4 regions of the Saccharospirillum sp. ABV4_185 genome follow, and region 2 is predicted to be linked to each of the others. Evidence: predicted binding sites of a transcription regulator. Region 2 holds the regulator's gene; each other region holds the start of a gene.
The links. Region 2 encodes sigma-54, which starts transcription at its own class of promoters, with help from an activator protein. Its sites were predicted from a motif close to TGGCACNNNNNTTGCTNT; they were not measured.

Region 1: the regulator sigma-54 is predicted to act here: its motif matches at 1,894-1,911, upstream of flhA (flagellar biosynthesis protein FlhA).
Region 3: the regulator sigma-54 is predicted to act here: its motif matches at 2,184-2,201, upstream of ACXAE6_RS16670 (CmpA/NrtA family ABC transporter substrate-binding protein).
Region 4: the regulator sigma-54 is predicted to act here: its motif matches at 3,627-3,644, upstream of flgB (flagellar basal body rod protein FlgB).

What each region holds. Positions count from the first base shown of each region.
Region 1 covers NZ_JBSWUW010000001.1:2,919,804-2,927,678, forward strand. Annotated here, with positions in the region: gene fliR (flagellar biosynthetic protein FliR) at 1-679, shown strand, start outside; gene flhB (flagellar biosynthesis protein FlhB) at 686-1,840, shown strand; gene flhA (flagellar biosynthesis protein FlhA) at 1,951-4,173, shown strand; gene flhF (flagellar biosynthesis protein FlhF) at 4,184-5,542, shown strand; gene ACXAE6_RS13875 (MinD/ParA family protein) at 5,604-6,431, shown strand; gene ACXAE6_RS13880 (RNA polymerase sigma factor FliA) at 6,454-7,167, shown strand; gene cheY (chemotaxis response regulator CheY) at 7,472-7,846, shown strand.
Region 2 covers NZ_JBSWUW010000001.1:2,329,783-2,337,657, forward strand. Annotated here, with positions in the region: gene yjgA (ribosome biogenesis factor YjgA) at 1-242, opposite strand, end outside; gene mgtE (magnesium transporter) at 298-1,656, opposite strand; gene ACXAE6_RS10915 (HPr family phosphocarrier protein) at 1,768-2,037, opposite strand; gene rapZ (RNase adapter RapZ) at 2,034-2,906, opposite strand; gene ACXAE6_RS10925 (PTS sugar transporter subunit IIA) at 2,912-3,367, opposite strand; gene hpf (ribosome hibernation-promoting factor, HPF/YfiA family) at 3,370-3,675, opposite strand; gene ACXAE6_RS10935 (RNA polymerase factor sigma-54) at 3,823-5,367, opposite strand; gene lptB (LPS export ABC transporter ATP-binding protein) at 5,429-6,154, opposite strand; gene lptA (lipopolysaccharide transport periplasmic protein LptA) at 6,155-6,694, opposite strand; gene lptC (LPS export ABC transporter periplasmic protein LptC) at 6,681-7,247, opposite strand; gene ACXAE6_RS10955 (KpsF/GutQ family sugar-phosphate isomerase) at 7,247-7,875, opposite strand, start outside.
Region 3 covers NZ_JBSWUW010000001.1:3,505,022-3,512,896, forward strand. Annotated here, with positions in the region: gene ACXAE6_RS16655 (TetR family transcriptional regulator) at 1-98, shown strand, start outside; gene ACXAE6_RS16660 (NAD-dependent epimerase/dehydratase family protein) at 123-1,103, shown strand; gene ACXAE6_RS16665 (urea carboxylase-associated family protein) at 1,120-1,971, opposite strand; gene ACXAE6_RS16670 (CmpA/NrtA family ABC transporter substrate-binding protein) at 2,479-3,852, shown strand; gene ACXAE6_RS16675 (ABC transporter permease) at 3,940-4,863, shown strand; gene ACXAE6_RS16680 (ABC transporter ATP-binding protein) at 4,883-5,722, shown strand; gene ACXAE6_RS16685 (DUF1289 domain-containing protein) at 5,729-6,031, shown strand; gene ACXAE6_RS16690 (zinc ribbon domain-containing protein) at 6,034-6,222, shown strand; gene ACXAE6_RS16695 (NAD(P)/FAD-dependent oxidoreductase) at 6,516-7,712, shown strand; gene nirB (nitrite reductase large subunit NirB) at 7,725-7,875, shown strand, end outside.
Region 4 covers NZ_JBSWUW010000001.1:2,855,349-2,863,223, forward strand. Annotated here, with positions in the region: gene flgN (flagellar export chaperone FlgN) at 1-247, opposite strand, end outside; gene flgM (flagellar biosynthesis anti-sigma factor FlgM) at 289-600, opposite strand; gene flgA (flagellar basal body P-ring formation chaperone FlgA) at 738-1,466, opposite strand; gene ACXAE6_RS13595 (chemotaxis protein CheV) at 1,670-2,626, shown strand; gene ACXAE6_RS13600 (CheR family methyltransferase) at 2,700-3,524, shown strand; gene flgB (flagellar basal body rod protein FlgB) at 3,685-4,083, shown strand; gene flgC (flagellar basal body rod protein FlgC) at 4,086-4,529, shown strand; gene ACXAE6_RS13615 (flagellar hook assembly protein FlgD) at 4,575-5,330, shown strand; gene ACXAE6_RS13620 (flagellar hook-basal body complex protein) at 5,435-7,875, shown strand, end outside.

The DNA of each region.
Region 1 (7,875 bases), 590 kb from region 2:
CGGTGCACGAGTGACGCCGGTGCGGGTTCGGGTGTTATTGGCCTTTGTCTGGACCACGGCGCTTTACCCCATTTTGCCGCCCATGCCGATGATCGAAGTGACTGGTCTGGGCAGCCTGGTCATCATCGCGCATCAGATATTAATCGGTGTGGTACTGGGGTTTGTGGTGCTGGCTATTTTGCAGGTGGTCGTTTTGGCGGGGCAGATTATTTCGATGCAGATGGGCCTGGGCTTTGCTTCGATGGTGGATCCGGCCAACGGCATTAATGTGGCTGTGTTGGCGCAGTGGTATCAGGTCTTGGTGACGCTGGTTTTTCTGGCCATTAATGGTCATCTGGTGGTGCTGGAAGTGCTGGCCGATTCTTTTGACGTGTTGCCGGTGGCACCAATCAGTTTTAACCAGGGCAGTTTCCTGGCTGCAGCGGAGTTTGGCTCCTGGGTGTTTCGCGCGTCACTGATGCTGGCACTGCCGGCCATTGCCGCCTTGCTGTTGGTCAACCTGACTTTCGGTGTGATGACGCGTGCCGCTCCGCAGCTGAACGTTTTTACCCTGGGTTTTCCGGTCTCCATGCTGGCTGGTCTGGTGATTGTCTGGGCCAGTTATTGGGCGGCCTATCCCATGGTGCAAAAGCTGGTCGGCATTCATGTCGATTTTATGCGCAACTTAATGGCCTGGTAAGACGTCATGGCAGAAGAGAACGATAGTTCCCAGGAGAAATCCGAAGAACCCACGGAACGAAAACTCCAGAAAGCGCGAGAAGAAGGCAATGTCGCGCGCTCGCGTGAGCTGAACACCAGTGCCGTCTTGTTAGCCGGTGCTGTCAGTATGTTGTTGTTCGGACCCAGCGTCGGCGAGTCGATGCTGGGCATCATGAAGTTCACCTTCAGTTTCGATCGTCAAGCCAGTTGGGACACCATCGTTGCGCTGCGTTATCTGGAAGCTTCGATCTTTGAAGCACTCTGGTCGTTGGTGCCGGTCTTTGCGTTGTTATTAGTCGCCGCCATCGTTGGTCCCATCGCTTTGGGCGGCTGGAATTTTGCGGCCAAAGCTGCGGCGCCAAAAGCCAGCCGCATTAATCCGCTGTCAGGTATCAAGCGGATGTTTTCGATGAATGCGCTGGTTGAGTTGCTGAAAGGCTGGGGCAAGGTTTTGGTGGTCGGCACGGTGTCCGTTATTGCACTGTTCGGCCTGAAAAACGATTTTCTGTCGATGGTGTTTGAGCCGACCGAACCCGCCATTAAACATGCGGTCGTACTGCTGGCCTGGACCTTTTTAATTATCTGCTCCAGTACTTTGATTATTGCTGCGCTGGATATTCCTTTTCAGATATACAGTCATACCAAAAAATTGCGTATGACCATGCAGGAGATCAAAGAAGAATATAAGAACACCGAAGGTAAGCCTGAGGTGAAAAGCAAGATTCGTCAGTTGCAGCGTGAAATGGCGAACCGTCGCATGATGTCGGATGTGCCGGACGCCGATGTGGTTATCACCAACCCGACCCACTTTGCGGTCGCGCTGAAGTATGAGCCTAACTCTATGCCGGCGCCCGTTCTGCTGGCCAAGGGTATCGATGAATCCGCTTTGAAAATTCGTGAAATCGCCAACGAATACAAAATACCGGTGATGGAAATTCCACCGCTGGCGCGTTCGGTTTATTACCACACCAAGATTGGCGATGAGATCCCGGAAGGGTTGTACATCGCTGTGGCTCAGGTATTGGCTTACGTCTATCAAATTGATCAGTGGCGCAAAGGGCGTGCGCCCAAGCCGGAAGCCAAGCCTGACTTCCCGATTCCTGACGATCTGCGTGAGGACGAGCCGCCTCCGCAGCAATAAGTCATGCTCGGTTGTGACGCTGTTCCGAACAATTTGAGAGTGCCATCGCATTCTGGCCCGATCCGTGCAAACACCAAGGTGAACCTACAGATTCGCCTGATTATTGACAGATGGCTTTCCTCGATAATGTAAGAGGGTTGGGAACCCAGGTACGCGGTCTCGATCGCGGCGCCGTTCTCAGCTCCACCCGCACCAATGCCAAACTGATGACGCAGCGCGTCGTCGGTGTGCCCTTGATGTTGCTGCTGGTACTGGGCCTGATGACGCTGCCGGTACCGCCCTTTGTTCTGGACTCTTTTTTCACCTTTAACATCGCCTTGTCGATCGTGGTGTTGCTGGTAACCATCTACGTACTGCGTCCGCTCGACTTTGCCGTCTTTCCGTCCATCATTCTGGTCGCGACCTTATTGCGTTTGGCGCTGAACGTGGCGTCGACGCGGGTGGTGTTGCTCTACGGCCATGAAGGCGGTGACGCTGCCGGTCAGGTGATCGAGGCTTTTGGTGCGGTCTTGATTGGCGGTAATTACGCCGTTGGTTTTATCGTCTTTGCCATTTTGATGATCATCAATTTTGTCGTGGTCACCAAGGGCGCCGGCCGGGTCTCGGAAGTCAGCGCGCGTTTCACCCTCGATGCCATGCCCGGTAAGCAGATGGCAATTGACGCCGACCTGAACGCCGGCCTGATCGATGCCGAAACCGCCAAAACCCGCCGCACTGAGATCGCCCAGGAAGCCGACTTCTATGGCTCCATGGACGGTGCGTCAAAGTTTGTTCGCGGTGATGCCATCGCCGGTATTCTGATTCTGGCGATTAACATCTTTGGTGGCCTGGCCATCGGTATGTTGCAGCATCAGTTGGAATTCGGTCAGGCGGTGGAACGCTATGCTTTGCTGACCATTGGTGATGGTCTGGTTGCACAGATTCCGTCGCTGTTGTTGTCGGTTGCCGCGGCCATCATGGTGACGCGCAACTCCAACAGCCAGGAAATGGGCGAGCAGATTCTGCATCAGATGTTCTCCACGCCTCGGGCGCTGAGCATCGCTGCTTTTCTGATCGGTGTCATGGGCGTGCTGCCCGGTATGCCGCATTTCGTGTTTTTGTCACTGGCGTTTATCTGTCTGATCGGTGCGCTCTTTATTGTCTACCGCCAAAAAGTTGCCGCCGGTGAATCTTTCTTGCCCGGTGCGCCGGCCCCCAGTGGTGCTGGGGCGAGCGCTAAAACCGGTAAGGTCGAACCCGGTGGCGCGCCGCCGGTGGCGAGCTCTGAAAGTGATACCAAAGAGCTCAGTTGGGATGATGTGCAACCGGTCGATATTGTCGGACTGGAAGTGGGCTATCGCCTGATTCCACTGGTGGATCGCTCGCAAGGCGGGCAATTGCTCGGTCGCATCAAAGGCATTCGCAAGAAGCTGTCTCAGGATCTGGGTTTTCTGGTGCCGTCGATTCATATCCGCGACAACCTCGATCTGATGCCCAATGCCTATCGGCTGACGCTGATGGGCGTGGGTATCGCTGAAGCTGAGGTGTATCCGGATCGCGATATGGCGATTAATCCGGGCCAGGTGTTCGGCTCGCTCGATGGCATCAAGACCCAGGACCCGGCTTTCGGTCTGGAAGCGGTGTGGATTGAGTCGACGCAGCGTGATCGCGCCCAGACGCTCGGCTACACCGTGGTCGATGCCAGTACGGTGGTGGCGACGCACGTTAATCACCTGCTGCATCAGCACGCCTATGAACTGCTCGGTCATGAAGAAGCCCAGCAGATGCTGGATCTGCTGACCAAAAAATCGCCCAAGCTGGCCGAAGAACTGGTGCCCAATACTTTGACGCTCAGTCAGTTGCTCAAGGTGTTGCAGAACCTGCTGATGGAAGAAGTGCCGGTGCGCGACCTGCGGACCATTGCCGAGTCGCTGACCAATTTACAGCCGAAGAGCCAGGATATCGCCATTCTCACGGGCGCAGCGCGGATGGGACTGTCGCGCATGATCGTCCAGGGCATCGTTGGTAACGAGCGTGAAATACCGGTGATCACTCTGGATCGCGGGTTGGAACAGTTGTTGCAGAAGACAGTTCAACAGGCCGGAAATGATGGAAATCTTGACGGTGTGACCTTGGAGCCGGGTATGGCCGAGCGACTGCAGCAATCTTTGCAAGAGACGTCGCAACGTCTGGAAGGCGAGGGCAAGCCCTCCATTTTGCTGGTCTCCGGTTCGATCCGTATGTTGTTGGCGCGCTTTGTTCGCCACGGCGTGCCGGGATTGAAGGTCCTCAGTTTCCAGGAAATACCGGATAATAAACACATCACCATCGTGGCCACGGTAGGCGGTCAGTGAGGATAAATCGATGAAAGTGAAACGCTTTGTCGTTGCCAGCATGCAGGTTGGGCTGAAGCAGGTTGCCGAGGCTCTGGGGCCGGAAGCGGTTATTCTGTCGACGCGCAAACTGCCCGAGGGCACCGAGATTGTCGCTGGTGTCGATGAGGCTGAATTCGCTCGCTTTGAAGCCAACCGACCGGCCGCACCGGACCCGGACGCCATTATCAAGGCACATCCGCGCCAGAACGATGGCCAGCCCAAGCTGGATACTGAGAGCCTGAAGGGATTGCTGGAAAATCTGGCGCCGCACAGTCGTGCTGCCTTTGGTGATCTGGCACCGGACCGCTCAGCGACCAGCAGTTTTGCTGCCGATCAGACACTGGATTCTCCCCTGGCACGTGCCATGGAAGCCGAGCAGCGTGTCGAGCAGGCGGCACAGCGGCCGACGCCGAAAGCAGAGGCTCAGCCAACCCAACTGCGCGCTCAGTCCGACCAGGAGTTGATGACGTTGATGCGTCAGGAAATCGACAGTCTGCGTCAAATGCTCAAACAGCAAAGCGATTTTCTACAGGCGCCGGTAGTGGGGCCACAAACGCCTCAGCTGGAAAAACTGGAAGGCCGTTTGCGCGCCCTGGGGTTGGGTGAATCGGTACAGCGTTCGCTGTTGCGCCACTACAACCGCGATGCTGCTCTGGATGCCAACTGGCGTCGTCTGCTGGCACGCTTGGCGTCTGGCCTGTCGGTACCGGTGTTCGATCCGTTGACCGAAGGTGGCGTGGTGGCACTCTGTGGCCCCACCGGCGCCGGTAAAACCACAACGCTGGCCAAGCTGGCGGCCCGCGCGGTCAAGCGCCGTGGCCATGCCAAGGTGGCGGTGGTCAGTACCGATTGTTACCAGCTGGGGGCTCAGGATACCCTGGCGTCGGTCAGTCAGATTCTGGGTGTGGATTATCGCGCCCTCGGTGAAGACGATAGCCTGGCGGAAACACTGCAAGAGCTGGCGCATTATCATCTGGTGTTGATCGACACCAGCGGCAGCGCCGAAGCGTTGCGTCAGTGGCGTGAGCAGGTAATCGATACCGGTCTGGATGCGCGCATTCAAAGCGTGCTGGTGATGCCGGCGACCGCCAACAGCGACAGTCTGAACCAGTTTATTCAGGCGTTTCCGAGTCAACATCTGGCGGGCGCCATTATTACCAAGCTGGATGAAGCGCCTTGTTTTGGCAGTGTTTTTGACAGCTTGCTGCGTCACCGCTGGCCTTTGTGGTACAACACCGATGGTCAGCGCATCCCGCAGGATATTGACAGTGTCGATCCGGTGCGGCTGGTGAAGCGATTGGCGCGCGCGCTGGATGAAACACGCCCAGGGCTTGCCCAGGCGAGCTGACACAGGGCCATCAAAGACGATGGTAATTGCCTATACTGGGCCAACGGAGTTAAACGAGCGAATGAGTGGTTTGAAACCGATACAGGTACTGGCCGTCACCGGTGGTAAGGGTGGCGTGGGTAAAAGCAATGTGTCCGTCAACACGGCCGTCGCATTGGCAGAGCAGGGCAAGCGAGTGGTGCTGCTGGATGCCGATTTGGGCTTGGCCAATATTGATGTGCTGCTGGGCGTTTCGTCCGGCCGCAATATCGGCGATGTATTGTCTGGCGAGGCAGAGTTGCGCGATATCCTGGTACCCGGCCCCGGTGGCATTCGCATTATTCCGGCTTCGTCTGGCACCCAGCGCATGGCCAACCTGGGCGAACAGGAACACGCAGGTATCATCGGTGCATTCAGTGATCTGGGCGACGATATGGATGTATTGATCGTCGATACCGCCGCGGGTATTTCGCGGACGGTGACGTCCTTTGTTCGCGCCGCTCAGGAAACACTGATCGTAGTGACTGACGAACCCACGTCAGTGACCGATGCTTATGCTTTGATCAAGGTGTTGAACCGCGACTGTAAGATGGATCGATTCAGGGTGTTGGCTAATATGGTCCGTACGCCCAATGAAGGTCAGGCGCTGTTCAATAAATTATCGAAGGTCACGGATCGCTTTTTAGATGTGACGCTTCAATATGTCGGCTCAGTACCCATGGATGAATCGGTACGTAAGGCCGTCCAGCGCCAGAAGGCCGTTGTCGAGGCGTATCCGCGGTCCAAAGCCGCGATCGCTTATCGTTCACTGGCCCAGAAGGTCGCGACCTGGCCCTTGCCAACCACACCTCGGGGAAATCTCGAATTTTTTGTGGAGCGGCTGGTCCAGGGGACTACTGGAGTCGCCTGACATGTCGGTGCAGCATTACACTATGTATCAGACCGAAAAAAAGGTCGATTACGACCGCCTGGTAAACGAGCAGGGTGTGCTGGTCAAGCGCATTGCCCATCACTTGCTGGCTCGTCTGCCAGAAAGCGTACAGCTGGAAGACCTGGTGCAATCGGGCATGATCGGCTTGTTTGAGGCTGCACAGAATTACGATCATACCAAGGGTGCCAGTTTCGAAACCTACGCCGGCATTCGCATCCGCGGCGCCATGCTCGATGAAGTGCGTAAGGGTGACTGGATTCCGCGTTCCGTACACCGCAATTCGCGCCGCATTGCCGATGCTATTCGCGAAATTGAAATGCGTGAAGGCCGCGATGCCCAGGATCAGGAAGTAGCCGCTGTGCTGGAGATGAGTCTGGACGACTACTACTCCCTGCTCAAAGACACTCAAGGCTCACGTCTGTTCAGCTTTGAAGAGCTGATGGAGCAGGGCAATGGTGATCTGCAGGATTACCAGGTGGGTAACAGCCAGCACCTGGCACCGCATTCGGAAGTAGAGTCTGACCAGCGTAATCACCAGTTGGCTGACGCCATCAAGCAGTTACCAGAACGTGAGCAACTGGTGTTGTCGCTGTATTACGACGAAGAGCTCAACCTCAAGGAAATTGGCGCTGTTCTGGGCGTCAGTGAATCCCGCATCAGTCAAATCCATACCCAGGCCGCCATGCGCCTGCGTGCCCGTATGAGCGAGTGGTAGCCACTTGTATTTGCCCTTTCAGTCAGGCTGTATCACGGCCGCTGTTGGGGTAGACTAGTCGGCTTCCGGACGCTCTAAACTATCGCGATCACCGGTCGATACAGATGCCAACAGACCTTGACGAGTCTTGTGGGTGCTCTCATTCGCAGTTGTGGTAACACAATTGGGCTTGAGTTAGCGCTTAGAGCCACGACGGTCAGTGAAAAGGCATTCTCAAGACTGGATAGCCGGTTACCAGCGTCTATCATAAAGACAGTAAGCAGTTTGTCGGGTGAGGCTAGAGGAGGTCATCTTGGACAAGAACATGAAAATCCTGGTTGTCGACGATTTTTCAACAATGCGGCGCATTGTTAAGAATCTTTTGCGCGACCTGGGCTTCAGTAACACCCACGAAGCGGACGATGGTTCCAGTGCATGGCCGATGTTGCAAAGCAGCGATTTCGACTTTGTGGTAACCGACTGGAACATGCCGGGTATGACCGGTATCGAACTGCTCAAGAAAATTCGTTCGGACGAACGTCTGAAATCCATTCCCGTCTTGATGGTTACCGCTGAAGCCAAGCGCGATCAGATCGTTGCTGCTGCTCAGGCAGGCGTTAATGGCTATGTCGTCAAGCCGTTCACTGCGGCCGCCTTGAAAGAGAAGATCGATAAAATCTTCGAACGGGTAGATGGCTGATAGCCGGTGTTAAGGGTTGACCAAAGAGG
Region 2 (7,875 bases):
TTGCGCATCAGCTTGCCGATGTATTGCAGATGGCGACGACGGGCTTCGTTCTGGGTGACTCGACGATTCTCATCGATGGCTGCTTTGAGCGCTTCGCTGGTTGGGACGGTCGCCAACTGATCGGCGCGCAGCGTGAGCAAGCGCTCGCCAATCGCCTGCAAGCGATGCATCTCCTGTTTCATCTGGGTTTTGCTGACCCATTCGATGTCTTGGTCGTCGTGATCGTGATTGTGGTCGGACATGAGTAGCAGGGAATCTCCGCCGGGCCAGGTTCATCGCTGCTATCTAGAGCAGCTTTTAGAGCAGGAACAGGGTGGCCAGGCTCAGGAAAGTCAGGAAGCCGACGACATCGGTGATGGTCGTCAGCACGACGGTGCCGGCCAGGGCCGGGTCAATGTGCAGCGATTTTAGAAGAAAGGGCAGGGTGGCACCAGCACAGACGGCCACCAGCAGGTTAATAACGATGGCCGCAGCGATAACCAGCGCCAAGTCGGAATCCTGATACCAGCCGATGGTAATGGCGCCGATGATGCTGGCCCAGAGTACACCATTCACGGCGCCCGAACCGAGTTCCCGGCTGATCAGCCAGCCCAGGTTGTCGCGCTTAACATGGCCGGTGGCCATACCGCGGATCATCACCGTCAGCGTCTGGCTGCCGGCAATGCCGCCCATGCTGGCAACGACCGGGCTGAGCACGGCCAGGGCGACAATCTGCGCAATGGTGGCTTCGAACTGGCTCATCACTGCCGCAGCGATAAAGGCGGTCAGCATATTAATGCCCAACCAGACAGCGCGACTGCGGGTGGTGCGAATCACCGGCGCAAAAATGTCGTCTTCTTCGTCAAGGCCGGCCATGCTCATGACGGTATGGTCGGCACTGTCGCGGATCACATCGACGACGTCGTCGACGGTAATGCGGCCGAGCAGCGTGCCGGTGTCGTTGACCACTGGCGCCGACACCAGGTCGAGGCGTTCGAAGCGACGTGCTACCTGGTCTTCGTGCAAGCTGGCTGGAATGCCTTCGATGTCGTCTTTCATGATCTCACGCACCTTGGTTTGCGGTCCGTGAGTCAGCAGTTTGGTGATCGGCAAAAGCCCGACGTAGCGAAACTGGCGGTTGACCACCCAGAGTGAATCCAGGTGATCGGGCAGTTCCAGACGTCGCAGATAACGCAATACCGTTTCCACGCTGACATCGGCGCGCACCGTGATCAGGTCGGTATTCATCAGGCCGCCGGCGGTGTCTTCCGGATAGGCCAGCAAGCCTTCAACGGTTGCCCGAGCGGACGGTGGCATCAGTGACAGCACTTGATGCGTGACCGGTTCGGGAATTTGTTGCAGCAGATCGGCGAGGTCGTCGTGGTCGAGATCCTGGGTGGTTTCCAGAATCTCGTGGGCGTTCATCCGCGCCAGAAAGGCTTGTTGCAGGTCTTCATTCAGATGCGGCAGCACCGCGCCCTGGCGTTCATCGCTGAGGAAATCCCACAGCAATTCACGGATTCGGCCGGGAGACGACTCGAGAATATGGGCCAGGTCGGCCGAGGCGAGGTCTTCGTCGCAATAGCGCTGTACCCGGTCCAGATCACCCGCTTCCAACGCCTGCAACAGACCGGCGCGGTCGTAGTCGTGCTGTTCCAGGTGCGGCGTGGTTGGCATGGGGCGTCCCGGTTGCCGAGGTGAGCGATCGAGGAGGAGTGTAGCCTTTAGTTCAAAGCGTAATAAAGAGGTCGATCGGTAATCCTGAAATGAAAAACAGGCACAAGCCCGTTATTCGTCTTCGCCAAAACGATCCTGCACCAGCGCCAGAATGGCGGTCCAGGCTTCGGCTGCATCCGGGCCGTCGATTTCCACATCAAGGTCGGTGCCCTGGCTGGCGGCCAGCATCATTACTGACATGATGCTTTTGGCATCGGCTTCGCGGTCATCCTTGCTCAGCGTAATACGGCTTTCATAGTTACCCGCTACGCCGACCAGTTTGGCAGCAGCGCGAGCGTGCAACCCCAGTTTGTTGATGATGGTGAGTTGTTCTTGAATCACGCCTGATCGTTTCCCATGTCGCGGTGGCGCAGCTGAACGTTGGCGTTGCCACTGGCAAAGGTGTGATGCAGCTGCTCGGCGAGAAAAACACTGCGGTGCTGACCACCGGTGCAGCCGATTGCCACAGTGAGGTAGGAGCGCTGGTTGGCTTCGTACTGATGCAACCAGCGGTCGAGAAAGCGACGGATGTCTTCAAACATTTCGGTCACCGCCGGTGAAGCGCGCAGAAAGTTCTGAATCGGTTCGTCCTTACCGGTGAACATGCGCAGCGATTTGTCCCAATAGGGATTGGGCAGGCAACGTACATCGAACACCAGATCGGCATCACGAGGCACGCCGTGTTTGAAGCCGAACGATAAAAACTGCAAGGCGATGCCGCCGGGCTTGTCGATCAGCCGTTGCCGTACCTGGTCGCGCAACTCCTGCAACGACAAACCGCTGGTATCGATTTTCAGACTGGCCAGATTAGCCACCGGCGCCAGCAGTTCGCCTTCCACCGCTATGGCTTCGGCCAGGGATCGATCGGCATTGGTCAGCGGGTGTTTGCGCCGCGTGGCGGAGAAGCGTTGCAGCAGTATGGTTTCTTCGGCATCGAGATAAAGAATGTCCGGCTGCAGCGTTTGCGGCAGGGATTTAAGGATTGCAGGCAAGCCATTGATGGCATCGGAGGCGACCCGGGCATCGATACAGACCGCTACGTCCGGCTGGGCAGTACTGGCGGTCATCCAGTGAACCAGTTCCGGCAACAAGGCTGGTGGCAGGTTATCGATGCAATTAAAGCCAGCGTCTTCAAGCGCGTTCAGAACGGTACTCTTGCCCGACCCTGAGCGTCCGCTGATGATGACCAGCCGGAAATCGGGATGCGCCATGGCGATCAGAGGCCCTGAATAAATTGCTGATAAAGGGTCTGGCTGTCGGCGGCCTGGCGCAGTGATTTCACCAAGGCGCTGTCGTTGAATCGTTCCACCACAGCGGCCAGTAAATTGAGATGATCGTCGGTGGCCGCTTCAGGCACCACCAGCACGAACAAGAGGTCGACCGGTTTGCGGTCGGGAGATTCAAAATCGATGGCTTCGTCGAGTTTGGCGAGCGCGGCGATGGGGCGTTCAATCTGCGCCAGACGACAATGCGGTACAGCAATGCCTTGGCCTAAACCGGTGGAACCCAGGCGCTCACGGGCAATCAGCTGATCGAAAAGATCGACTTCACCAACACCATCGAGTGAAGCCGCCAAGCGTTCGGCCAGACTCTGCAGAACGCGTTTCTTGCTGACACCGAACGCGCCGGTATAGACGCGTTCGGATGAGAGGACCTGGTCCAGTTGAATCATGGTTAACGAGAGTTCCCGTGCATGCGGTCGACCGTTTTTTCTTTGTGCTTGAGCAACTGGCGGTCGAGTTTGTCAGTGATCATGTCAATGGCGGCGTATAAATCATCGTGTGCAGCATCGGCGTGCAACTGAGCCCCTTTGATGTTCAGCGAAGCTTCCGCTTTTTGCCGATTTTTTTCAATACTGAGCGTCACCTGGACGTTGCCAATCTGATCGTAGTGTCGCTCCAGTTTTTCCAGCTTGGAGGCAACATAGTCGTGCAGAGCTTCAGTAACTTCGACGTGTTGACCGCTGATGTTGACTTGCATAGTCCGCTCCTCATGCAGTGACAATGATTCAGGCCATGATGTCGGCCGGCTTCCTTGAGTGCTATCCCTGATTTCAGTCTAGCTCCTGATTCAATCTTTGCGGTGAGAGGCTGCTACTTCAAGCCTGCAGTCGTTCGAAAATCTGATCTAAATCAAACTCTTACGTTCATTTGACGGAGGTATGTGCATGGCCTCCCGGTACTTGGCAATGGTGCGTCGGGCGACCTTGATGCCCTGGTCGCCAAGCAGGGTGGCAATCTTGGAGTCACTCAGCGGTTTGCGCGGGTTTTCCGCCGCGACCAGTTTGCGAATGATGGCGCGAATGGCGGTGCTCGAACATTCGCCACCGCCTTCGGTGCTGACATGGCTGGAGAAGAAATACTTCAGCTCAAAAATACCGCGCGGTGTGTGCATGTATTTTTGCGTGGTGACGCGTGAGATAGTCGATTCGTGCATGTCGACCGCCTGCGCCACATCATGCAGCACCAACGGCTTCATCGCCTCTTCACCGTGTTCGAGAAAACCGCGCTGATGTTCAACGATATTAGTCGCCACTTTTAGCAGCGTTTCGTTACGGCTTTGCAGACTTTTTATGAACCAGCGTGCTTCCTGAAGATGATCTTTAAGGTAGGTGTTGTCGCTGGAATTATCGGCGCGTTTTACCATCGAAGCGTAGGATGCATTGACGCGCAGTTTGGGCGCGATGTCCGGATTTAACTCAACCAGCCAGCGATTGTTTTTGATGTCTTTGCGCACCATGACATCGGGCACCACATATTCGTCTTTGCCGCTTTCAATCTGGTTGCCCGGTCGCGGGTTCAGGCTTTGAATCAGCAGAATAACGTCGCGCAGGTCGTTTTCTTTTAGTCGCGTTTTGCGCATCAGTTGGGCGTAGTCGCGTGCGCCAAGCAGGTCCAAATGATCTTTGACGATCTTAAGCGCTTCCTGTCGGCTGGGGGTTTCTTCGGGCAATTGGTTTAATTGAATGCTGAGACAGTCGGACAGATCGCGGGCGCAAACGCCGGCGGGGTCGAAATGCTGAACGCGGCGCAGTACCGCTTCCACTTCGTCCATTTCCAAGGGGTCGTCTTCACTGGACAATTCTTTGTCCAGGCCTTCAAAAATTTCATCGAGGCTGGACTGCAAATAACCTTCGGCATCGACGCTTTCAATAATGGCTTCGGCGATCAGTCGATCGCGATCGGTCATGGTGGTCAGATTGAGCTGCCAGTTCAGATGATCCCAAAGCGAGTCGGTGGTGCCGTAGACGTTTTCGAAATTGAAATCGTCATCGCCGGAGGGCAAACCATGGCTGGTTGGCGTGTGGGTGTAGATGTCGTCCCAGGACGAATCAACCGCCAGATCATCCGGAATGTGTTCCTGAATTTCCATTTCCTGGCGATTGTCGGAATTGTCGATCAGAGTTTCGGCTTTGGCCCTGTCGCCATTGAGAGCATCACCATTCAGTGAATCGCCATTATGTGATTCGCTGGTGTTGGCATGGCCATGTTCGCCATCGCTGCTGTTGCCGCCGTCGTCTTCGCGAACTTCCAGCATGGGATTGGTTTCCAACGCCTCCTGAATCTCCTGTTGTAAGTCCAGGGTCGACAGTTGCAGGAGACGAATGGCTTGCTGCAGTTGCGGCGTCATCGTCAACTGCTGACTCATTTTAAGTTGTAAGGAGGTCTTCATAGAGGTGTTAATACGCCTTTGGGCCTGTTAATTACAACGAGTCCTGACGGGGATATTGCCGTCATAGCCGGAACTGGTCGCCTAAATATACCTCACGCACGGTGGCGTTGTTGAGTACATCCTCAGCTGTTCCTTCAGCGATGATATGTCCGTTGCCAACGATATAGGCTTTTTCACAGATATCGAGCGTTTCACGGACGTTGTGATCGGTGATCAATACGGCAATGCCGCGATCGCGCAAATGATGAATGATGCCTTTGATGTCGCCTACGGAAATCGGGTCGACACCGGCAAAGGGTTCGTCCAGCAACACCACCGCCGGCTCCATGGCCAGGGCACGGGCGATCTCTACGCGGCGTCGCTCACCACCGGACAGCGCCATACCCAGGCTGTCGCGGATGTGGTTGATGTTGAACTCATCGAGCAGCGATTCCAACCGATCATGGCGTTCGCTGCGCGACAATTCTTTGCGCGTCTGGAGCACGCCGAGAATATTGTCGGCGACACTCAGCTTGCGAAAGATCGACGCTTCCTGAGGCAAATAACCGATACCGTGACGAGCCCGGGCGTGCATGGGCAGTTTGGTGACAGCGGTATCGCCGACGTAGACCTCGCCATTGTCGGCAGGAATCAGCCCAACAATCATATAGAAGCAGGTGGTTTTCCCTGCGCCATTGGGGCCAAGCAGACCGACGATCTGGCCAGGCTCCACGCTGAGGCTGACATCGCGTACCACCGGGCGTTTGCGGTAACTTTTGGCCAGGTGTTTAGCGTGCAATAAACTCATTCAGTCCACCGCTCCTGGCTGGATGATCCAGGTTGCCTGAGGCGCTTCAGGATTTTCTGTCTGGCTGCGTACCGAGCGCACACTGAGCGTTTCTTCAACCAGATTGTATTGGATGTATTCAGCGGTGATTTGGCTGTCATTCTGCTCCAGGCGCCCGCCGCCTTCGGTGATGATGATGTCCTGCTGCGGCCGGTATTCGATACGCTGACCTTCGACATGGATCAACGGCTCGCCAACATCCGGCTGTTCCTGGTAGCGCGCCGGTTCGCCACGCGCTTCGAGAAATTCAATCACACCGGTGGCCGGGTCGCGGGTGACATCAAGGGTATCGGCCCAGACTTCCAGGCTGCCCTGCTTGAGGTGAACGTTGCCCTGAAAATGCGCTTCGCCACTGCCGCTGCGAAAAGCGCCCTGGTCGGCCTGAATGGTCATCGGCTGATCGCGATCTCCGGGCAGTGCCAAAGCGGCGCTGCTGCACAGGCACAGTGCGGCGGCGGTCAAGGCCTTGTGCCAGCGCCGCTTGGAATCAGTCGACCTCATAATGAATGGCTACCTCGGATTGCAAAGTAAGGACGGGATCATCCGTCGTTAGATCGGCGTTGAATCCCACGCCTGTGGCCACCTGCGGGCCCTGGGTGAGTCTAACAGGCTCAGGTGTGCTGACGAAGTCGCCATTTTCGGTCACCTGCAGCCAGTCGGTTGCCAGTTCCCAGCGAGCCAGGTCGCTCAGCTCATGCACTCTGACGGCATTTTCGAAGATAACGTCGCCATTACTGAACAGCGTGGCGGCCTGGGAGCGGATGGTCCAGTCGGGACCGTTGTCGCGAATCAGCCGCACGGTGGGGACCGTCACCTGACTGTTGCCGCTGTCCTGGTAATAGGCAAAGGAGCTGGCCACGGTGTAAAGGCTCGGCTGGCCACTGGTGTCATAGCGGGTCTGCTGGAAGGTGCGGATAAACAGATCCGGTGGGTCTTCCGGCAGTTGTAATTCAGTATTGAAGCTCGGCGGTGCTTCGGCCGGGTGCCACCAGATAATAGCGGCCAGCACCAGGAGCGCGGTTGCGATGGGCAGAACCGTACGCAATCGAGGCATCAGGCCACACCTGCACGCAAAATATCGTGCATATGAACGATGCCGACCGGTCGGTCTGCATCAACGACAACCAGAGCGGTAATCTTGCGCGATTCCATTTCAAACAGCGCTTCGGCTGCCAGGTGTTCGGACGAGATGGTTTTGGCGCCAGCATGCATCACGTCGGCGATCGGCGTTTTATGCAAGTCGATGCCAGCATCCAGGGTGCGGCGCAAATCGCCATCGGTATAGACGCCGAGCAGTTGGCCGTTGTCGTCGACAATCGTGGTCAGACCGAGACCTTTACGGGTCATTTCCAGCAGCGCATCGCGCAGTGGCGTGGTGGGTGCGACGGCCGGAAAGGCGTCGCCGCGGTGCATGATGTCGCCGACTTTCAACAAGAGTTTGCGTCCCAGGCTGCCCCCGGGATGAGAGAAGGCGAAGTCGTCGGCGGTAAAGCCGCGCGCCTCGAGCAGCGCAATGGCCAGGGCATCACCCATGACCATGGTTGCTGTGGTCGACGACGTCGGCGCCAGATTGAGCGGACAAGCTTCCTGCTCGACGCCACAATAAATGTGGGCGTCGGCAGAGCGACCCAACGTGCTGTTGGGGTTGCCGGTCATGCCGATCAGCCGGGCGCCGAGGCGTT
Region 3 (7,875 bases), 1.2 Mb from region 2:
ACTACCTGCACTGGTCCGACGATGAGCGCCGCGAAATTATCAGCGACATTGAATGGCTGGTTAACAGCCAGCCCGGCAAGGCTGCCAAACCCAACTGAACCCAATATTTAGAGCATTGATTGATGACAACAACGTCTTATTTTTTAACCGGCGGCAGTGGTTACATCGGCCGCAATTTGATTCGTTTTTTAATCGCACAGGGCCACTCGGTAGTTGCCCTGGCACGCAGCGATAAATCCGCAGCCAGTGTCGAAGCGCTCGGCGCCCAAGCCGTCCGTGGTGATTTACTCGACACCAATCTGGCCGAGGTTATGGCCGGCTGCCAGGTACTGATTCATGCCGCGGCCGATACCGATCACGACAACCGATCCAAAGCGCAATACCAGACCAATGTTGAAGGCACCCGCAATGTGCTCGACAACGCCCGTCGCGCGGACATTAACAAAGCGCTTTATATCAGCACCGAATCGGTATTGCTGACCGGCAAAGCATTGCGCAACGTTAATGAAGATCAGCCGATTCCAGCAAAAGCCATTGGCGAATACAGCCGCAGCAAAGCAGCCGCCGAACGTCAGGCTTTGGCTTTTGCCAGTGAGGATTTTCAGGTCATCGTCGTGCGGCCGAGGTTTGTCTGGGGACGCGACGACACCACCGCCCTGCCGCATTTGGTGGATGCCGCTGTGTCAGGACAGTTGGCCTGGATCGACGGTGGTCACTACCGCACGTCCACCACTCATATTCACAATCTCTGTGTCGGTATCGAGCGCGCCTTAGCGCATGGAAAGAATGGCGAGGTGTATTTTATTGCCGACGACGAACCCGTTGAGTTTCGTCAATTCGCCACCGACCTGCTGGCCAGCCAAGGCATCAGCGCCCCGGACAAAAGTGTGCCCTTTTGGCTACTGAAAACGCTGGCGGCCGGAGGTGATTTTCTCAGCCGGATAAGCGGCGGTGTGATTCGTGGCCCGGTGACCCGGCAGTCGCTGGCGACCTCTGCTGTTGAGGTCACACTCGACATCAGCAAGGCAAAAACTGAGCTGGGTTATCAACCAGTTATCAGCCGCGCTGAGGGTCTGGCTGAGTTAAAAAACAAAGCCTGGTAAACACTGCGGGTAAGCACTAGCCGTCGGCTCGATAACCATTGACCGACGGCGCTTGCCAACCTGCTAGGTCCGCAACATCCGGCCGATAAATTTCCACCAGCAACGGATAGCAGGCGGCCGCGTCACTGGAATGACTGGCGCTGCAATCGCCACCCGGACAGGCCGACAGCGCACCGAGCAGATCCACTTCAGCAAAAAACTCTAAATAGTCGCCCGGCCGCACCGGACTGGCTTTCATAATGTACTGATGGGTATCGAGGCTGAAGCCGGTGCACATAAAGACGTTTAACACATCGTGCACATAAGGCTCAGCCTGCTCAAACGACCAACCTTTATATTTCGCCAAGGCGCGCGTCAGGTTGGAATGACAACAATGATGATAATGCCGACCCGTTAATTGATGCTCGGTGTAAGGGTCGCAACGCGTGCCAATCACATCGTGCACGCTGCAACCTTCATCGTCCCAACCGTACCAGTCGAGCGTATCGGCGCTGATGGTTGCCAGTGGGCGCAAATAAGGAAAGCGACTCCATAACCGATCGCCAGTACTCAGATGAGTGCCCTGCAAAGCGCGCGTTTTACCGCTGTAAAAGGCTTCTTTTAAATCCTCTTGATGCCAGAGATTCAGATCACCGACCTGCGGCCCTTCGGTTGAAACGATGCGGAAAAAATGCCCGGCCGGTACCTCAAAGGTGCCCGCCGTTCTTGGCTCAATCTGCACGCTTTCCACTAACCTCATGTTATTGCGTGCCGCTGCCATCAGTGACTGGCTGGCCGTCTGATCGTCATTGGGATAGGCAACAACCGCCGCTACCGAGCGACGTTCACTGGCGTCAGCAGGGGCGGGAAATTGGGCTGGGTATTTCATTAATCATCCGCGGTAATCCGTTTAAACCAGAGCATGGGATAAAGGCCTCGGCTTGCCAAGCGCTCTGTTGTTCAGATTCACTTCCTGGTGCACAGGCTTAACTGACAGCACGTTCTTGGTGCGACATTGTCGATAACGGCCAGGCTGATCGACGCGCCTTCTGGTTATTAATCTCCTGCAAAACAAGCAGTTGGCCATCCATTGAACTGAGTTGGCACAGGCTTCGCTTAACAGCCTTAGAAGCTGAGACATCGGCGGGGTGAACAGGTTGAACCCAAAGATGTCCAGGTCTTCGATAGAAAACCTAAGGTTGTTTTCTCAGGATTCCGGCGAGCGTTTTTGACTTCGACGCCACGGTGTTGTCACCGTCGTCTTTGCATACGACCCCGACCCCAACGCTCCCCGACATCCTGCATTGCAACGACTGGCAACGGCGCCATTACCGCTCACGCGGTGAAGGCGCCGTTTTTTTTTGCCCGAAAAAAATCGGACCCGAGGGAGAGATTCATGACACTGCTGTTCGCACGACGTTGGCAAGCTGGATTGTTCGCCGCCATCACCGCGCTACTTATCACTACCAGCGCTCAGGCCGAACTCGGCTGGCCAGAAAAACCCGCGCTGAAGCTCGGCTTTATCAAGCTGACCGATATGGCGCCGCTGGCCATCGCTTATGAAAAAGGCTTCTTCGAAGACGAAGGCCTGTACGTCACCCTGGAGGCCCAAGCCAACTGGAAGGTGTTGCTCGACGGTGTTATTACCGGCGAGCTGGATGGCGCTCATATGCTCGCCGGTCAGCCCTTGGCCGCGACCATCGGTTACGGCACCCAGGCCAATATCATCACGCCCTTTTCCATGGACCTGAATGGCAACGGCATTACCGTTTCCAACAGCGTCTGGGAGCAAATGAAGCAACACATACCACACGAGGACGGCCGTCCGGTTCATCCGATCAGCGCCAGCGCGCTCGAGCCAGTAGTGCGCGATTACCAACAACGTGGTCAGGCATTCAACATGGGCATGGTGTTCCCGGTATCGACGCACAACTATGAACTGCGTTACTGGCTGGCCGCCGGCGGCCTGCACCCGGGTTATTACGACCCCGACAACGGCGATACCTCCGGCCAGATCGACGCCGATGTGATGCTCAGCGTCACACCGCCGCCGCAGATGCCCTCCACCATGGAAGCCGGCACCATTCTCGGTTACTGCGTTGGCGAACCCTGGAACCAGCAGGCGGTGTTCAAAGGCATCGGCGTGCCGGTGATTACCGATTACGAAATCTGGAAGAACAATCCGGAGAAGGTGTTTGGCATTACCGAGGCATTCGCCGAGGAAAACCCCAATACCACGGTGCGTCTGGTCAGAGCTCTGATTCGAGCGGCGCAGTGGCTGGATGCCGACGACAACGCTAACCGCGCCGAAGCAGTAGAAATTCTGTCACGCCCGGCCTATGTCGGCGCCGATGCTGAAGTCATCGCCAACTCCATGACCGGCACCTTCGAATATGAAGCCGGTGACACCCGCTCCGTGCCCGATTTCAACGTCTTCTTCCGCTACAACGCCACCTACCCCTACTACTCGGATGCGATCTGGTATCTGACCCAGATGCGCCGCTGGGGCCAGATCGCTCAGCCGCAGAGCGACCAGTGGTACCAGGACACCGCCGCCCAGGTGTACCGCCCGGACCTCTATCAACAGGCCGCCGAATCGCTGATTAATGAGGGCCTGCTCAGTGCCGATCAGTTCCCCGATTTCGCGGCTGAGACGGGCTACAAACCGCCGCAGTCAGAGTTTATCGACAACATCACTTACGACGGTCGCCAGCCCAACGCCTATCTGGACCAGTTCCCGATTGGCCTGGGCAGCGACCAGACTCTTTAAGCGAGCCAAGCGAGGCGCGTCATGACGATACAATTGCGAATCAAACCCTGGCTGCGCTGGCTTGATCGGCTGCCCGCCTGGAATCCAATGGCCGCCGTCGCGGCCGCTACCCTGCCGATATTAGGCCTCACCGTCTTTATCATGCTGTGGCACTTCGGTGCCGCCCAGGTCAACACCTCTCTGGGCCAGTTTCCCGGCCCGGCAACGGTGTTCGAGCAGTCGGTCGCGCTGTGGCAGGAACACGAAACAGCGCGGGAAAAAGAAGCCGCCTTCTATGAGCGTCTGGCCGAGCAAAACGCCGCCCGTCAGGCCGACAATCCCGACTTCGAGCCATTGAAGATCGATTATCCGGGCAAGCCGACCTTTCTCGATCAGATCGGCACCAGCCTGGTCACCGTGCTGGCCGGTTTTACGCTGGGCAGTCTGCTGGCGATACCGGCGGGCATTCTGGTCGGGCTATCGCACCGGGTGCATCAGGCGGTGAATCCCATCATCCAACTGTTCAAGCCGGTGTCACCCTTGGCCTGGCTGCCGCTGGTGACCATGGTGGTCTCGGCGGTCTATGTGACTGACGACCCGCTGTTCGATAAGTCGTTTATCACTTCTATGTTCACCGTCACGCTGTGCTGTTTGTGGCCGACGCTGATCAACACCGCCGTTGGTGTTGCCAACATCGACCAGGACTTGCGCAACGTCAGCCAGGTGCTGCGCCTGCCGGCGCTGACGCATATTCGCCGCATCGTCATTCCCTCGGCTATTCCGATGATCTTTACCGGTCTGCGGGTGTCGCTGGGCATCGCCTGGATGGTGTTGATCGCCGCCGAGATGCTGGCGCAAAACCCGGGTCTCGGAAAATTCGTCTGGGATGAATTCCAAAACGGCAGTTCCAATTCGCTGGGGCGCATCATGGTGGCGGTGCTGGTGATCGGCCTGATCGGTTACGGCCTCGATCGCATCATGCTGCAACTGCAAGCTTGGGTGGATTGGGATAAATCCAGCCAGCAACGCTGAACACAACCGGAGCATCGCTATGACACAGACACATCTCGAATTGAGCGGCGTCGGCATCGACTTTGCGACGCCCAAAGGACCCTTCAAAGCCCTCGATAACGTTAATCTAAAAGTGCAGCAAGGCGAGTTCGTCTCGCTGATCGGCCATTCCGGTTGCGGAAAAAGCACCGTTTTAAACATCATCGCCGGACTGCATCAGGCGACTGATGGCGGCGTGCTGCTGGGCAACCGGGAAGTCACCGAGCCCGGCCCGGAACGCGCCGTGGTGTTCCAAAACCACAGCCTGCTGCCCTGGCTGACGGTGTGGCAGAACGTCGAGCTGGCCGTTAAGCAGGTGTTTCGCAAACACAAAAGCCGCGCCGAGATGCGCGACTGGATTGCCCATAATCTCGACCTGGTGCAGATGACCCACGCCGCCCACAAAAGGCCCGGCGAAATTTCCGGCGGTATGAAACAACGAGTGGGCATTGCCCGGGCGCTGTCGATGCAACCCGAAGTGCTGCTGATGGATGAACCCTTTGGCGCGCTCGACGCCCTGACCCGCGCCCACCTCCAGGATTCACTGATGGAGATTCAGGCGCGGCTCGGTAACAGCGTCATTATGATTACTCATGACGTCGACGAAGCGGTGTTGCTCTCCGACCGCATCGTCATGATGACCAACGGTCCCGCCGCCACCATTGGCGAAATTCTGAACGTGCCACTGCCGCGCCCGCGCAATCGTTTGGAACTGGCGTCCAACGCCGACTACAACCGCTTACGCTCGGAAGTGCTCAGCTTTCTGTATGAAAAGCAGCGCAAGGTGGAGCCGATGCGCAGCGGCACCAAGCCATCGGCAAAAACCAGCGCAGTGGCCTGAGCTGCCTTGCAGCGTTATCCTCGACGCATCACCGAGGGTAACGTTGTGCAGCAACTGGAATTTTTCGACATTCCCAGCCCCTGCATCGGGGTCTGCGAATCCGGGCCACGTGGCTATTGCCGCGGCTGCCTGCGCTCGCGCCCCGAACGTCAGCAATGGCATCAACTCGATGCCGCTACCAAACGTCAGGTGATTCGCAACTGTCAGATTCGCAAACTGCGCCTGGCCCGCGGTGCCCAACTGGAAGAGGCGGACGAGCTTGATCCCGCCATCCAGGTCCCGCTGTTTAACGCCGACGAGGCGGACTGAATATGGCCAACGACCTTTTCACTGATCTCACCGCTCTGTCGTGCCCTTACTGCGGCGCCAGTATTCAACTGATTACCGAACCCCTCGACGAAGCCCAGGACTACATCGAAGACTGCGAAGTCTGCTGCCAGCCGATGCGCGTCCTGGTCAGTGCCGAAGGCGACATTCAACTGCTGCGCGAAGACGACTAACCAGCTGCCAATTCGCCCTCTTTTTGCACACCCCGGCCCAACCCCTGTGCATCCTTGGTGCGCCAACCGGGGGTAAAACCGACCAGTGTTAAGCGTCAAAATCCCCGGAAAGCCCCTGTTTAGGCGGTTTCTAAAAGTTGGCACAGCCTTCGCTTTGTAGAACCCAGTCATGGCAGAACGCCGCTGAATTCGTCAGAGGCGGGCTGTAATGGCCTTACACTGTGATTTGCGTATCGAGCATTGGCGCTCTTGGGGAAACCCAAGAGCGTCTTTTTTTTGCGTGGAAGAAAAAGATGGCTGCACCGCAACTCTTGATCATTGGCAACGGCATGGCCGCGACCCGACTGGTGCGCGAACTGGTCGAGCGTGGCTATAAAGGGCGCATCACCCTGGTGGGTGACGAACCCGGCGTCGGCTACAACCGCATCCAGTTAACGCCCTGGCTTGCCGGTGAAACCAGTGAAACAGCCTTGGATCTGGTCGAGCACGACTGGTATCGCCAGCACTCTATTCGCTGCCTCGATAACGAGGCGGTTACCGAGTTGAACCTTAACGGCCAGGCCACGACGGCCTCGGGCCGACAGCTTCAGTTCGACCACTGCGTGCTGGCCACCGGTGCCCAACCGCGTCTGCCCGACATCGACTTCCCCACCCAACCAGCCATCCGAGCGTTCCGCACCAAGGCTGATGGTCACTGGTTAAAAGCATTGCCGACGGGCAGCAAAGTGGTGGTGCTCGGCGGTGGCCTGCTCGGGTTGGAAGCCGCCTGGGGCTTGCGTCAGCGCGGCCACAGCGTCGCCCTGGTGCATCGCAACAGCCATCTGATGAACCGCCAACTGTCGGATGCGCCGGCGCGTTATTTGTCGGATGCCTTCAGCGCCGCAGGAATCGCGCTGCATCTGCAACGCTCGCTGTGCGCTATCGATGCCAGTCCCAACTTGAACGGCATCATCTTGGATGACGGCCGCACTCTCGCAGCCGATGCGCTGATCACTGCCGCCGGCATCCAGCCCAGAATCGAGTTGGCCGAGCGCGCTGGTCTGGCGGTAAAGCGCGGCATTCTGGTCGATGATCGTCTGGCCACCAGCCAGGCCAATATTTCCGCGCTGGGCGAGTGCGCCGAGTGCGACGGCCGCACCATCGGCCTGGTCAATCCGGCCTATCACCAGGCTGCGGTGCTGGCCGCGCGGCTGTGCGGTGACACCGAAGCCGCGCCCTATAGACCCAGCCAGGACAGCACCCGTCTGAAAATTTCCGGTCTCGATGTGGTCTCCATCGGCCGCATCGACCACCCCAGTGCGCGGCGGCTGACGCTGGACCAGCCCGGCGAACGCCGCTGCCGTCGCTTGCATCTGGTGGACGACCGTCTGGTCGGCGCGGAAATGATCGGTTGTGTCGATCACGCCGACCAGGACCAGCAACTGATTCGAACCCAGACCCCGATATCCGACGCCCGCCTCGCCCTGCTGGGTGAAGCGAGCGCTGCCTGAGGAGGAAACCCCATGAGCCAACGCAAAGACCTGATCATCATTGGCAACGGCATGGTCGGCCACCACTTCGCCGACACCTTTCGCAAGCTCGATGGCGCCGAGCAATGGCGCATCCACATCATCGGCGAAGAACGACATTCGGCTTACGACAGAGTGCATCTGT
Region 4 (7,875 bases), 530 kb from region 2:
CCTCAAAGGAGGCGAAGTCGGGATCGATGTCCTGCTCAGCACACCATTGCAGCAGTGTCTGAGACGCGCTCAACAGTGCTTCGGTCTGTTGGCGTTTGCGTTCAATCAGCTCCTGGAGCGCCGAGATATCGGCAGACTTCAAAGCCGCCAGTTCTTCTTCAAGCAGTGGCTTGAAGGCATCGCTGGCAGTCTGGGCATCGCGCAGGGCTGCGTCCAGACGGGTCAGGGTGGTAGTGTCGATGGTCATGTCGCCGAGCCTCCCCAGCGACGCCCTTAACCTTGATACCCTCAGAGCTCGGATTCAAAGCGTCTAAAGGCGGCCGCCAGTTTCTCGTGGTCAATCTTATAGTCGCCACCTTCGATGGCGCTGCGAATGCGGTCTACTTTTTCCTGATCAATTTCCGGCATCTGGCTGATGGTGTCTCCAGCCGACTTCAGGATGCGGGCTCGATCGGAAAGTTGAACCACATCGCTATCACTAGCAGATTCCGTTCCACTTTTTTGTGCAGCCGGGGTGCCGACATCACCAGCGCCATCATTCTGGCGGGTTTTGGCGGTGCCCGTTTGGCCGGATGTAAGGCCGTTGATATTCATGGCCATGTCTAACCTCGCTGAAAATAGATTTTTCTGGAGGGGTTAACGGCTGTCACTCCAGGAACTTTAGTCCCAATTGTGACAAATTTCCGTTATTTCCCCAAATGTTAGCGTTTTACACGCGGTTTATCGTCTTACGGTCGTTAACGGCTGCTGGTTTCCACCACGCCGCGCTCCTTGATATAGGCATGCACGGTTTCACCGGAACGCAGATTTCGTACCGGTATTTGCTCGCCGGCGCGCCCTTCACGCAGCGCTTCTCCCAAAGTGCGTACCGACAGGAGTCCACTGTGCGAGAGGATATAAACCCGGTCACCACGGTCGACCAGCATCGGCGGTTCGGCGATGTAGGGCGTGATCACCTGGCCACTGTTGACGCTGCGCGCCAGTTGATAACCGATCAGATTATCAGTTGTTTCAAAATAACCCTGGCGCAGGCTGGCAATATCCGTATTCTGCAGGCGCAAATCGGCCGCCGTTAGACGATGGCCGCGATTCAGGTTGCTGGCGGTGACCACCACTGGCAGATGAATGGCGACGCTGACCGGTACATAGAGTTGCCAGCCTTCGTTGGCACAACTGACCTTGGGTGTTAGCCGACTGCTCAGATCCTGGCCGCGCCAATCCACCTCGATGGCGGATGTGCAGGGCGTCAAATTGCCGGCAACGGCCTGCAGTTGGAAATCAAACTGACTGTTTTGTGCATCCAGATTGGGATGCTGCTGCGCCAGTCTTTCAATCAGGGCGGCATTCAGGGCACTGGTGATCTGCGCTTGTGCCGTCGCCTGCGCCGCCTGAACCGTCACTGCACCAAGCAGTAAAGGAATTAAGCATTGGCCGAGTCGGGCCGATAGCCTGAGTAATGATTGCATTCAGTTGTCCTGTGCCGATAGCCGTCTATGCTTACTGCCAAAGGGGCCTGCAGGCGGATACTGAGCAGCACTGCAATCCCATTTGTTAACGACCTGAGTGTCGGTGTTTTGACACCATTCAGGGCTTGTTGAAGGTTACTGCAAAGGCTGTGCCTGGTTGTTTGAGGTGACCAGTCACTGCATCTAGCTAGACGGAGATGGCCATGGCCGGAGTGCTTGATAGTGTTAACCAGCGGACGCAGCTGGTGGGTAAGAACCGACTGGAATTGCTGTTGTTTCGGCTCAGCGGCGATCAACTGTATGGCATCAACGTATTTAAGGTGAAAGAGGTACTGCAGTGTCCGCCTTTGACGCAGATGCCGCAGAGCAAATCGGTGGTTAAAGGCGTGGCGCATGTGCGCGGCGGTACCATTCCAATTCTGGATTTGAGCCTGGCCATCGGCCAGGCACCGCTGACCGACATTCACAATAAGCTCACCATCATCACCGAATACAACATGCGCAATCAGGGTTTTATGGTCCGCGGTGTGGAGCGCATCATTAACATCAACTGGGAAGAGGTGCAGCCGCCCCCCAAAGGCTCGGGTCACGAGCATTTTCTGACGGCGGTAACGCGACACGAAGATAACCTGGTTGAGATCATCGATGTGGAGCGCATCCTGGCCGATGTGTCACCGATGAAAGAAGACATCAGCGAGGGTATCATTACCGAAGCAGCCACCAGTGCCGCCGTCTCCAAGCAGGTGTTGATCGTCGATGACTCCAAGATTGCCCGTAAGCAGATGACCAAAACGCTGGAGCAGGTCGGCCTGACGGTGGTGGCCCTGAACGATGGTCGCGAAGCGCTGGATCATCTGCTGGGTCTGGTGGATGAAGGCGTGGACCCGGTTGAACGCTACCCGATTGTCATCTCCGATATTGAAATGCCGGAAATGGATGGCTATACGCTGACGACCCACATCCGCGCCCATGATAAACTCAAAGGCCTCTATATCCTTTTGCATACCTCCTTGAGTGGTGTGTTCAACAAGAGCATGGTGCAAAAGGTGGGTGCTAACGAATTTCTCGCCAAATTCCAGCCGGATATGCTGGCTCAGTTGGTCATCGAACGGGTGACCAATCTGGGTGGCGAATTACCAGCCGTTGAAGGAGAGTTATGAAGCGGTGCAACCATCAGCCGGGAAGGCTGATTTTTGATCGGCCCACGACTGCAATGAAGGAGCTGAGGCTTTAATGGTTGACGTTAACCAGGGCTATGAAGCCTTCTGTGATTACCTCGAACAGCACAGTGGTATTTGTCTGGGGGCCAGTAAACAGTATCTCGTTTCCAGTCGTTTGCGAAAAATACTGCAAGAAGCGGCCATCAATAATCTGACCGATCTGGTATCTGCCATGTCTAGGCCAGGCGGGCAGTCGCTTCGTTCGGCCGTTATTGACGCTATGACCACCAACGAAACCCTCTGGTTTCGGGACATCCACCCATTCCGTATTCTGGAAGAACAGTTGCTGCCTGAGTTTTTCCAGCAGAAGACGAGTCGTCCGCTGCGTATCTGGTCGGCTGCCTGCTCGACGGGGCAGGAGCCCTACTCGATGTCGATGATGATCGAAGAGTATAAGCAGAAGAACCGGGTGTTCAGTGCCGGCGAAAAGATCATCGCCACGGACATTTCGGCCACTGCGCTGGATGCGGCCAAGTCCGCGGAATACGCCATGCTGGCCATTGGTCGTGGTCTGGACCCGGAACGATTGAAGCGCCACTTCGAAGAAACTCCGGCCGGACGCTGGAAAGTCAAAGCGCCGATTGCTCAACGCGTTGAGTTTCGCGCTATCAATCTGCAGGACAGTTACGCTCTGTTGGGCAAGTTCGACATCGTCTTCTGCCGCAATGTATTGATCTATTTTACCGCTGACCTCAAGCGCGACATCCTGACCCGCATTCACGCCACGTTGAACCCGGGTGGCTATCTGATGGTCGGTGCTTCCGAGGCGGTAAACGGCCTGGGCGATCTGTACGAAATGGTGCATTGCCGGCCGGGCATCATTTACCGCAAACGCTGATCCCATCAAGCGGCATACCGGCAACGGCCAAGCCTTGCCGGTATGCCGGTCCAGCTCCCGCCGAAAACGTCTAACCCACTGATAAATAAAGAAAAATAAAATTGGCACCTGCTTTGCAATAAGTTCTGCATCTGAACTAAAAGCGGCAAAGAGGTGCGCGATGTCTGCACTGGGTTTCAACAACTCTCTCGGGATTCACGATAACGCTCTGCTGGTACGCGCCGAGCGTTCTCAGGTATTGGCCAACAACCTGGCCAACGCCGATACCCCTCACTTCAAAGCGCGTGATATCGACTTCAAGGCGATTTTGCGTGGCGAAGTCGAGCGCAGCAAAAGCCTGGAAGTGAACCGCACCGACAACGCTCACATTCCCGGCCGTGTACGCGAAGAAAGCGAACTGCTGTACCGCTTCCCATACCAGCCGTCGATCGATGACAACACCGTCGACCCCAACGTCGAGAAGGCTGAGTTCACCAAGAACTCCATCGACTACAACTCCAGTTTTGATTTCCTCAACCGCAAGTTCAAGGGCCTTGATGGCGCATTGAGAGGGCAATAAGGATGTCATTAAGCAACGTCATTAATATTTCCGGCACCGGTATGACCGCTCAGTCAGTGCGGTTGAACACCACCGCTTCCAACCTGGCCAACGCCCAGAGCGTGAGCTCGAGCATTGACGAGACCTACCGGGCGCGCAAGCCGATCTTCCAGCAATTGCAGCAGCCCTGGCACGAGCGCGACATTCTGGCGCCGGTCGACCTGGAACACGATGTCGGTGAGGGTGTGAAGGTGCGCGCCATTGTTGAGAAAGACGCGCCTTTGGATATCCGTTTTGAACCGACCCATCCCTTCGCTGACGAAGACGGTTATGTCTATTACCCGAACGTCAATGTGGTGGAAGAGATGGCTGACATGATCTCAGCGTCGCGCAGTTTCAGTGTGAACGTTGAGGTGTTCAATACAGCCAAAACGATGATGCAGAAAACGCTGACGATGGGTCAGTAATTACCAGCTAGTCGCTAGCCGGTTTTTTTACAGCGAGGTTTCACCATGGCGGATGTCAACAACGTATCAGGCAGCTCACCGCTGGACCAATACGACATCGGCAATAAGAAAGAAAAGAAGACCAACAGCAATGAACTGGGTCGCAACGAGTTTCTGGAACTGATGATCACTCAGTTAAAAAACCAGAACCCGCTGGATCCGCAGGATAACGCTGAGTTCGTTGCCCAGCTGGCCCAGTTCTCGACGGTGGAAGGCATCGAGAATATGTCCTCCAGCCTGGAAAACATGTCGGCCTCCTTTACCTCATCGCAAGCCTTGCAGGCGACGGCTTTGGTCGGAAACTCGGTCACCGTTAACGGCCAGGACACCAGTATTCTGCAGCATGGTGATCTGGTGTACGGCTTGATTGAGGTGCCTCGTGGCGCCTCCAACATGACCTTGCGCATCACCAATGCCGAGGGCGAAACGATTGAAGATGTGCCTTTGGATAATCTGCCAGCGGGAGCGGCCACCATGAAGTGGGATGGTGCCAATCTGGAAGTCAACGGTGCGCTGGTTGAGATCGATTACGACAAGTTCGAAACCGACGAGGACGGCAACATCATTCCTCATCCGCAAGGTGAATATTCTTTCGATGTATTCGGCAGTGTGGCGGGAGTGCAGGAAGAGATTGAGTTGAACATGAGTTCACGCGTCGATTCGGTCACCCTCGGCAGTGCCGGTGAAATCCAGCTGAATCTGGCAGGTGCTGGCAAAGTCATCACCATGGAAGACGTGCTCCAGATCAACAGCGCTTATTGATGGCCGGGCCGGCTGGTCCGGCTCAATTGAATGAAACACTAGGAACGAACTTGGCGGCAACGCGGGTTCTGGCTCTGTAACAGCGCAGTGCGAGGTGCAATACGATGAGCTTTACGACAGGTCTTAGCGGCATCGCGGCCGCCAACAAGGACTTACAGATCACCGGTAATAACATTGCCAACGCCAGTACGACCGGCTTTAAAGCCAGCCGTGCGGAGTTTGGCGATGCCTATACCTCATCCTTTATCGGCTACGGCCAGGACAAGGTTGGTTACGGTGTAAAGGTGGTGAATGTCGGCCAGAAGTTTGAGCAGGGCAACATCAGCCAGACGAACTCGGCGCTCGACATGGCCATCGACGGCGAAGGCTTCTTCGTCACCGAATACCCCAACGGCAGTATTTCCTACACCCGTTCCGGTATTTTCGGCATCGATAAACAGGGCTATATCGTCAGCAACCAGGACGCCAAGCTGCAAGGCTACGGTGTGACCGCTGGTGGTGACATCAACACCGGTGTGCTGACCGATCTGCGCGTCGACAAAGCCAACCAGCCGCCACGTGGTACTCACCAGGTGGATGCTAAGGTAAACGTTCCTGCCGGTGCTCAGGTGCTGGCGGAAGATGGCACCATCCTGACCACCGAAGGTCTGGCCATCGGTTCAGCGCAGGTCGGCCCGACTGAAGATACCGCCACTGTTTTGAACACCGTGGGTTCACCGACCACAGCTGGTACCAACGCCGAACTGATTGGTGGTATTCCACGTGTGCCGTTCCCATGGCAGCCGTCTCCGGTGGAAGCCTCGTTCACCATGGACATCGAACTGCGCGGCCCGAATATCACGGGAACGAACAATACCGTCACCGGCACCATTCAGCCGTTTGATTCGGCTCAGGTTTATACCGATGTTTACGACCTGGTTGACGCCATCAATGCGTCCATTACCGGTGACTCCGGTTTGCGCGGCAAAATTGAAGCCACAGTTAACGACTACGGCGGTTTATCGTTCCAGACATCGGGCGTTTACGCCACCGATGGCACGGCGATTGTCAGCATCGTCGACAACGTGGGTAACCTTTCTGGTGATAACTACTTGAACTTCCAGAACGGTACCATGATGGCTTCTGGCACCACCGAGCCGGGTCTTGAGGTCGTGAACGCCGCGACCCCGACTGTTTTGACCGGTGGTCGTGATATGAACTCTCTCCCTAGCGGCGGTGCCTTCCTCGACAGCTCTGCCACGCCTACCAATATCGACTTTGTGATCAGCATTGGCGGCACACCGACGAACATCAGCGTGCCGGTTCCGGGTGGCGGTTTTGCGAGCCAAGCAGCCTTTGTCGCCGCGGTTAACGCCGAATTCACCGGTGCGGGTCTGAACGTGGCGGCCAGTATCACTGGTGCTAACCGTCTGACCATCACCGCGACCGGTGCGGCAGTCGGTGATACCGATATTGTTGTCAATGCTCTGGGGTCGACTACCAATTCGGTCGATGTGCGTGATTTAGGTCTGACCACGAACTCGACCTTCCCGCCTGCCGTGACCCAGGGTCTTGATCCCAACGATACGCTGTCGTTCAGCCTCGACGGCGGTGCGCCGATCGCTATGGCCGCGCTGACACCGGGTGTCTATGCCAGCGTTGATCAACTGGTGCAGGAGATTAATGCTCAGATTACGGCCACTGCGGGTCTGACCGGTGAAATTCGTGCCATCAATGATAACGGCGTCATCGTCTTCGATCGTCTGAACAACCCGGGTGCTGGTACCGCTGATATTGACGTTACCGGTACGGTCTTTGCCTTGGAGTATTTCGGTCTGGATACTCTCGACAAGCAATTGTCGCCATCGGTTGTTGCGCCCGTTCCAGGTAATGATCTGTTTGCCAATGGTGGCTCCATTGACCTGACGTCCGATCCGGGTCAGGCCGCCTCTTTAATCAGTAATACGCAGGCAGAGCTTGACTATAACAGCCTGACGCCGGGCACTTTCTCGACCCTGACCAGCTCCAGTACGCTGAACTTCCTCGATAACACCTTGCCCTTTGGTGACTTGGAAGCGGGTAACTCCTTTGCCTTTGGTATTGCGGTTGGCAGTAATTCGGCAACGGGTGTTACCGTCACCGTCCCAGCGGGCGGCTGGCCGACTCAGGCCGCTTTTGTCGCCGACCTGCAGACGGCGATTGATGGTGCACTGGGTGCCAACGTAGCGAACGTCAGCATTGACGGCGCCACCAACCAGCTGATCATCGAAGCGGGCACGGTTGCTGGTGTTGGCCCGAACGGCATTACCATCACTCATTTGGCGGGTTCAACCACCACCACTTCCTTCGATCTTGAAGTTCTGGGTTTGGCATCGACGTCTTCGCCAGCACCGACGCTTGATCCGGGTGACTCGACCATTCTGCCGAACAACGAATTCTCTCTGTCGGTGGATGGCAGTGCGTTCCAAACCATCATCATTCCGCCGGGCAGTTACACCGAGATTGAAGATCTGGTGGCGGCCATTAATCAGCAGATTTCCACCAACTCCATCCTGAACGGTGAAGT